2 regions of the Microbacterium sp. NPDC055910 genome follow, and region 2 is predicted to be linked to the other one. Evidence: riboswitches for the same ligand, from Rfam matches in the RefSeq annotation. Region 2 holds a riboswitch; the other holds the start of a gene.
The links. Region 2 has a riboswitch for thiamine pyrophosphate ahead of ACFC3F_RS00200 (ABC transporter substrate-binding protein). Riboswitches for the same ligand answer to the same signal wherever they lie in the genome.

Region 1 (3,400 bases), on a different contig from region 2:
CTGCGCCGCGGCGTGGCCGGCGCGCGGTCGATCGGCGGGACCGAGGTCTTCGACCTGCGCACCCGCCTTCAGCAGACCGTGCGCTTCGCCTGATCGGTCAGCTGGTCAGCCCGAACAGTTCGAGCGGGTGCGTCAGTCGCCACCAGGCATCCGGATCTGCGATGTCGTCGGAAAGACGCAGCGGCACGGCGGCGCGATCGAGCGGGCCGACGGCCGAGAGTTCGCCGACCGTGGCGCCCTTCGCGCGTGCGTCACCGAGGTCGAACGCGGTCGACACGGCGGCGGCGCTGCCGTTCCACAGCACGACGGCGGCATCCTCGGCGGTGACGATCGGCACGTTCGCGCCCCACGCGGTCGTCGCCCGGCCCACCGTCGTGCCCGCTTCGACCGAGGGCCGCGGCTGCAGCTCGGTCTCGATCTGGGCATAGAGGGCGCGTGAGACGGCGACCCGGGCGTCGCCGTCGGGCTGTCCCAGCACCGACGCGTACACGCGCACGGGGGTCTCGCCCACCATGACGTCTTTCGCCGTCAGCACGTTCCAGGTGTCCAGGGTGCCCGTCTTGACGCCGATGACGCCGGCATCCTCGAGCAGCCGGTTCGTGTTCTCGATGACGCCCACGCCCGGAAGGTCGACGGAGCGCTTGGCGACGATCTCGGCGATGACGGGGTGGGCGAGGGCCTTCTGCGCGAGGGTCAGCAGGGCGGCGGGGGTCGCGATGTTGCGCGGGTCCAGTCCCGTGGGCTCGACGACCTCGATGCCCTCGACGCCGTGCGTGCGGAGCCATCCGTTCGCCGCCTCCGCGAAGATCTCGTCGGTCGGCCAGAGCGTCGTTGCGAGGCGGTCGGCGTAGTTGTTGCCCGAGGCGATGAGCATGCCTTCGAGCATCTGGTACTGCGTCAGGGCCCCGCCGACGGGAACATCGAGCGCCGATTCGCCGTTGGCGCGGTACTGCCAGTATCGCGTTCGGTCGTACCCCGTGAACCGGTACTCGGGCCCCGCCTCGCCGAGTTCGAGCGGCATCTCCTCGAGCACCGCGAGTGCCGTGACGACCTTCGTGATGCTCGCGATGCTGAGCGGTTCGGGCATCGACGCGAGCTGCGTGTCGAAGCCGTCGACCGCGACGGCGGCGGCGCCGACGTCGGGCCAGGGCAGAGCGGCCTCCGCCGCGGCGACGGGCTGCACGCCGATCGCCTCGATCGTCGGCGCGACGGCGTGCAGGGGCCACAGCAGCGTGGTGGCGGCATACGCCCCCACGACGAGCGCGACGAGCGAGGCGGGGACGAGCACACCCGCGCGCAGCGGCGACCGGCGCGGACCCCGTCCGAGCAGATCGGGGCCGGGCTCGGCGGGCACCGGCGACATCCCCACCCGAGCGGAGTCGACCCACGCGAGGGCTCGCCGACCCGACAGTGCGCCGGCGGTGATGGCGGGCGCGTCCGTGCTCGTGCGCGGCAGATCAGGAGAGGGGAGCGTCACGTCGGTCGTCGTCGCCGACGCCGTCGGCGCCTCATCGGCCTCGAGGGTCGCCGTCACCGCGCGCATGGCCGCCTGATTGCGCAGGGCACGGCGCGAGGGCGGTGGGGTGATGTCGGGGGCCACCCGCCTACGGTACAACGCGCGGCGGGCGGCTATACTCATCGGCACAACCACGGGAGTCCGGTGAGCCGGGCTGAGAGGAAGCGACCCACGCTTCGACCGTCGAACCTGATCCGGATCATGCCGGCGCAGGGAGGAGCATCCGATGCACACCGTCACGTCCGCATCCACCCGGTCCACGAACGTCCGCAGGCTGCGCTGGAGAGTCGTCGACATCGTCGTCGCGAGCGTCATCGGCGTCGCGTCGGGACTCATCTTCCTGCTGTGGAACATCGGCTATCTCGGGCCCAAGACGCTGCTCGAACCGCTCGCGCCGGGCATCCAGGGTCTGCTCGACGGCCCCTGGCTCTTCGCCGGCGTGCTGGGCGCGCTCATCATCCGAAAGCCCGGCGCCGCGATCTACACCGAGACGCTCGCCGCCGTCGTCTCGGCGCTCGTCGGCAACACGTGGGGCGGGTTCCTCACGATCGAGGCCGGTCTCGTGCAGGGCCTCGGCGCCGAGCTGATCTTCCTGCTCTTCCTCTACAAGCGCTGGTCGTTCCCCGTTGCCGTGCTGGCGGGCGCGGGTGCGGCGCTGACCGGCGGGATCAACAACCTGCTCCTGTGGTACCCCGGAGCAGATGTGACCTTCACGGTCATCTACATGATCAGCACGCTCCTCTCGGGTGCCGTGATCGCGGGCGCGCTGTCGTGGGTGCTCGCCCGCGGGCTCGCCGCGACGGGGGCGCTCGACCGGTTCGCGTCGGGGCGCGCGGCACGCGTGCGCGTCTAGCCGTGATGAGCACCGTCTCCGGCCCCGCCGTCGTCGAGGCGCGCGGGTGGGGGTGGCGCCACGCGTCGCGTCACGCCTGGGCCGTGCGCGAGGCGACCTTCCGCATCGAGCCCGGCGAGCGCGTGCTGCTGCTCGGGGCGTCGGGATCGGGCAAGTCGACGCTCCTGCACGGCCTGGCGGGCGTGCTCGGCGGCGAGGAGGAGGGCGAGTCCGAGGGCGAGCTGCTCATCGACGGCGTGCCGGCCGCGGCAGTACGAGGCCGGGCGGGACTTGTGCTGCAGGACCCCGACTCGCAGGTGATCCTCGCCCGCGTCGGCGACGACGTCGCGTTCGGCTGCGAGAACTTCGGCATCCCGCGCGAGGAGATCTGGCGGCGCGTCGCGAGCTCGCTCGACGCCGTCGGCCTCGATGTGCCGCTCGACCGGCCGACGAAGCAGCTGTCCGGCGGCCAGAAGCAGCGCCTCGCGCTCGCCGGCGCGCTCGCGATGCGCCCCGGGCTCGTGCTGCTCGACGAGCCCACGGCCAACCTCGACCCCGACGGGGTCGGAGAAGTGCGCGCCGCCGTCGCCGCGATGCTCGACGCGCACGACGCGACCCTCGTCGTCGTCGAGCACCGCGTCCAGGTGTGGCTGCCGCTGGTGACCCGCGTCATCGTGCTGGGTGCGGGCGGCGTCGTGGCCGACGGACCCGTCGACGACGTGCTGCGCGGTCGCGCCGTCGAGCTCGCGGCAGGCGGCGTGTGGGTTCCCGGGCATCCGCCCGCGCACCCGCCCGCGCCGCCGCGACCCGCCGGTGCCGTGCTGCTCGAAGCGCGCGACCTCGCCGTCGAGCGCGTGCGCGGACGCGCCGTCGCGACGGGCCTGGAGGTCGACGTGCGCGCCGGCGCGGCCCTCGCCGTGACGGGCCCCAACGGCGCGGGGAAGTCCACGCTCGGCCTCACGCTCGCGGGCCTGCTGCCACCGGCATCCGGATCCCTGCGGGCGCACCCGCTGCTCGCTGACGGCGCGGGCGACTCGCCGATCGGCTGGGCG
Region 2 (3,400 bases):
ATGAGCACGGGGTGCCTCTGCGGACTCGCCGGCACCGTTAGGGGTCCGCGCGCCAGGTCGGCGTTGCGCGCCGGCACTCGGTGCACGCGGTCCGGATCCGCGAACCGGCGCGCTTCGCGGTCGAGCACGAGTGCGTCCGCATCCCAGCTCTTCCACAGATCCACGACCGTCTCCGCGACCCGGTCGGCTTTGTCGTACCGAGCGGCCGACCCCGCGATGCTCTCACGCCCGTGATTGCGGGCCTCGGCGTTCGTCGTGGAGGTCACGATGTTCCACGCGACGCGTCCACCCGACAGCTGGTCGACGGTCAGGAGCTGCCGCGCGATCGTGTACGGCGGCGCGAAGCTCGTGGACACGGTCGCGCCGAGCCCGATCCGGCTCGTCACTCCCGCGACGAGCGAGATGAGCGAGATCGGATCGAGGTAGATGCTGCCCTTCCCGCCGGTCGCCAGGGTCGTGTCGACCGTGCCGTCCGCGGCTTCGGGCACCGCCAGTGCGTCGGCGAAGAAGATCATGTCGAACCGGCCGCGCTCCAGCATCCGCCCCAGGTCAGCGAAGAATTCGCCGCGCAGCCAGTCGGCCCGCCCGAGCGGGTTGCGCCAGTTCTCGGCATACTGGCTCGTCGGCGGATTCACCATCGCGACGAGGTGCATCTGCCTCGCCACGTCAGCTCGCCGCGAGAGTCGGACTGTTGATCGAGATCGTGACGTGGGTCGTCACGTGCTGCACGGTTCGTCCCACCGCGATCCAGGCGTTCGCGACGGTCGTCAGCACGTCGGCGAGGTCGCCGTCCAGGCGCGTCGCGTAGTGGTCCGAACCCGCGTACACGCCGATCTCCTTCGCGTGCTCGATCGCGTCGTAGATCGCCGTCATGTGATCGCCGTCGGCACCGCCGTCGAGCAGGGGATACAGCGACCAGTGGGCGCGTGCACGGATGCCGGTGGCCGCGAGCTGCACCGGTTCGGCGCCGATCGCATCCACCCCCGCGGGAAGCTCGCACTGCAGTTCGCCGGGGCAGCCTCGGGAGAGCAGGATCGCCGCGGACACGTGCGCTCCGCCGGAGGACGCGGAGGCGATGACGTCGCGCAGATAGCGCAGCACGTCGTTCTCGGCGCCGCCCACGAAGGTGGAGATGTCGGTCGTGTCGACGGTCACGGCGCTCGCGTCGGCGGTCGCGAGCGCACCCAGGATGATGTCGACGTAGGCGGAGTCGTAGACCGAGAGGGTGAAGCGCGCGCCCACCCCGTACTCGGTCGGAGTGAGCGCGTTCTGATGTATCACGGGGGGCATGACGCACCACGATAGCCCTTCTGCGGATCTCGGCTACGCTCGTCGGTACACGGGAGCTCGGTAGACCGGGCTGAGAGGAAGGTCCCAACCTTCGACCGTCGAACCTGATCTGGATAATGCCAGCGCAGGGAGGCATCTCTTCTTCACCCGTGCCCGATCAGAGGGGCACACCCATGCGAAAACTCCACGCCCTCGCGGCATCCATCTCCATCGTCGCGCTCGGTCTCACCGGCTGCGCAGCCGGGTCGGCGGACTCGCCCGACGACCTCGAGAAGGTCACGTTCGCCCTGGACTGGGCGCCGAACACCAACCACATCGGCGTGTACGTCGCCGATGCGCTCGGATACTTCGACGAGGCGGGGATCGACGTCGAGATCCTGCCGTACGCCTCGACCTCGGTGCCCGAGCTGGTCTCTGCCGGGTCGGCGGACTTCGGGCTGGCCGGTCAAGCGGGCGTGCAGCTGGCTCGCACGGCGGGTCGAGACGTCGTATCGGTCTTCCAGGTGACGCAGTCCGATACGGGCCAACTGGTGCTCCTCGGCGACCGCGACGACATCGAGCGCCCCGCGGACCTCGACGGCGGGGTCTTCGGCGGCTTCGGCTCGCCGCTCTACGGCGCGCTCGCGCGTGCCGTGATCCAGGGCGACGGCGGCGACGGCGACTTCGAAGAGGTCGTGCTCGACACCGGCGCCTATGAGGCGCTGAGTCAGCAGCGCATCGACTTCACGCTCTCGGTCTCGACGTGGCAGGACATCCAGGCCGACATCGACGGTCACCCCTACCGCGCGTTCCGCTACCAGGACTACGGCGTGCCCGACCTGCAGTCGACGGGGATCGTCTCGAGCGACGCCTACCTGGAGGTGAACCCCGAGACGGCTCGGGCGTTCGTCTCAGCCGTGCAGCGCGGTTACGCGTATGCCGCCGCCGAGCCCGAGAACGCGGCTCGCATCCTCATCGAGGCCAATTCCGACACGTTGGGCGCCGCGGAAGAGCTCGTGACGCGCAGCGCGACCCTGCTCGCGGAGGAGTACTTCGTCGCCGACGGCGTCGCGATCGGCGAGGCCGTGCCCCAGAAGTGGGAGGACTTCGGCGCGTTCCTCATCGCCCACGGTGTGCTGACGGATGCCGCGGGGGCGGTCGTGACCGAGGCGCCCGACTGGTCGGAGTACTACTCGACCGACTACCTCGAGTGAGCAGGATGCGCGGCACCGTCGGCGTCGTCCTGCCCCCGATCGCCGCCGCACTGACGATCCTCGTTCTGTGGGAGGTCGTGGCGAACGCGGGCCTCGTCGCGGCCGGCGTCCTGCCCTCGCCGACCCGGATCCTCGAGCAGGGGTTCGGCGAGCGGGAGGTGCTGCTGCGCCACACGATCCCCACGCTCACCGCGACCGCACTGGGCTTCACGCTGTCGATCGCGGTCGCATTCCTCACCGCGACCGCGCTCGACTTCTTCGCGCTCGGACGGCGGGCGGTGATGCCGCTGCTCATCGTGAGCCAGACCCTGCCGCTCATCGCGCTCGCGCCGCTGGTCGTGCTGTGGTTCGGGTTCGGTCTGCTGCCGAAGGTGCTGCTCGTCGCGTTCGTCACGTTCTTCCCGATGGTGGTGGGACTCATGCGCGGCTTCGCCTCCGCCGATCCCGACGCCGAGCACCTGCTGCGCTCGATGGGGGCGGGCACACGCACCGTGTTCCGCATGGTCCGGCTGCCCACGGCGATGCCGTCGTTCTTCTCCTCGCTGCGCATCTCGATCACCTACGCCGTCGTGGGCGCGATCTTCGCGGAGTACGCCGGCGCCGTCTCGGGCCTGGGCGTCTACATGCAGAGCGCGAAGAACGTGTTCCGAACGGATCTGGTGCTCGCGGCCGTCGCGGTCAGCTCGGTGCTGACACTCCTTCTCTACGGGCTCGTCGGTCTGGTGGAACGCCTCGTACTGCCCTGGCTGCGCGTCGAGAAGGGTGCACTGCGATGAACGTCGGCGGCCTGGAACTCACCGGCATCCGCAAAGGCTTCGACGGGATGCCGGTGCTCGATGACCTCACTCTGTCGGTCGCGCCCGGTGAGATCGTGAGCCTGATCGGCCCGAGCGGCAGCGGCAAGTCGACGCTCCTCT

Region 1: linked by a shared signal. The riboswitch ahead of ACFC3F_RS03740 (ECF transporter S component) and the one ahead of ACFC3F_RS00200 (ABC transporter substrate-binding protein) in region 2 are both predicted to bind thiamine pyrophosphate.

Annotation. Positions count from the first base shown of each region.
Region 1 is NZ_JBHJZS010000005.1:5,121-8,520, reverse strand. It holds gene ACFC3F_RS03750 (DnaJ domain-containing protein) at 1-93, shown strand, start outside; gene ACFC3F_RS03745 (D-alanyl-D-alanine carboxypeptidase) at 98-1,600, opposite strand; TPP riboswitch at 1,640-1,749, shown strand; gene ACFC3F_RS03740 (ECF transporter S component) at 1,743-2,369, shown strand; gene ACFC3F_RS03735 (ABC transporter ATP-binding protein) at 2,375-3,400, shown strand, end outside.
Region 2 is NZ_JBHJZS010000001.1:41,095-44,494, forward strand. It holds gene ACFC3F_RS00190 (NtaA/DmoA family FMN-dependent monooxygenase) at 1-665, opposite strand, end outside; gene ACFC3F_RS00195 (YkoF family thiamine/hydroxymethylpyrimidine-binding protein) at 667-1,290, opposite strand; TPP riboswitch at 1,330-1,439, shown strand; gene ACFC3F_RS00200 (ABC transporter substrate-binding protein) at 1,464-2,483, shown strand; gene ACFC3F_RS00205 (ABC transporter permease) at 2,489-3,259, shown strand; gene ACFC3F_RS00210 (ABC transporter ATP-binding protein) at 3,256-3,400, shown strand, end outside.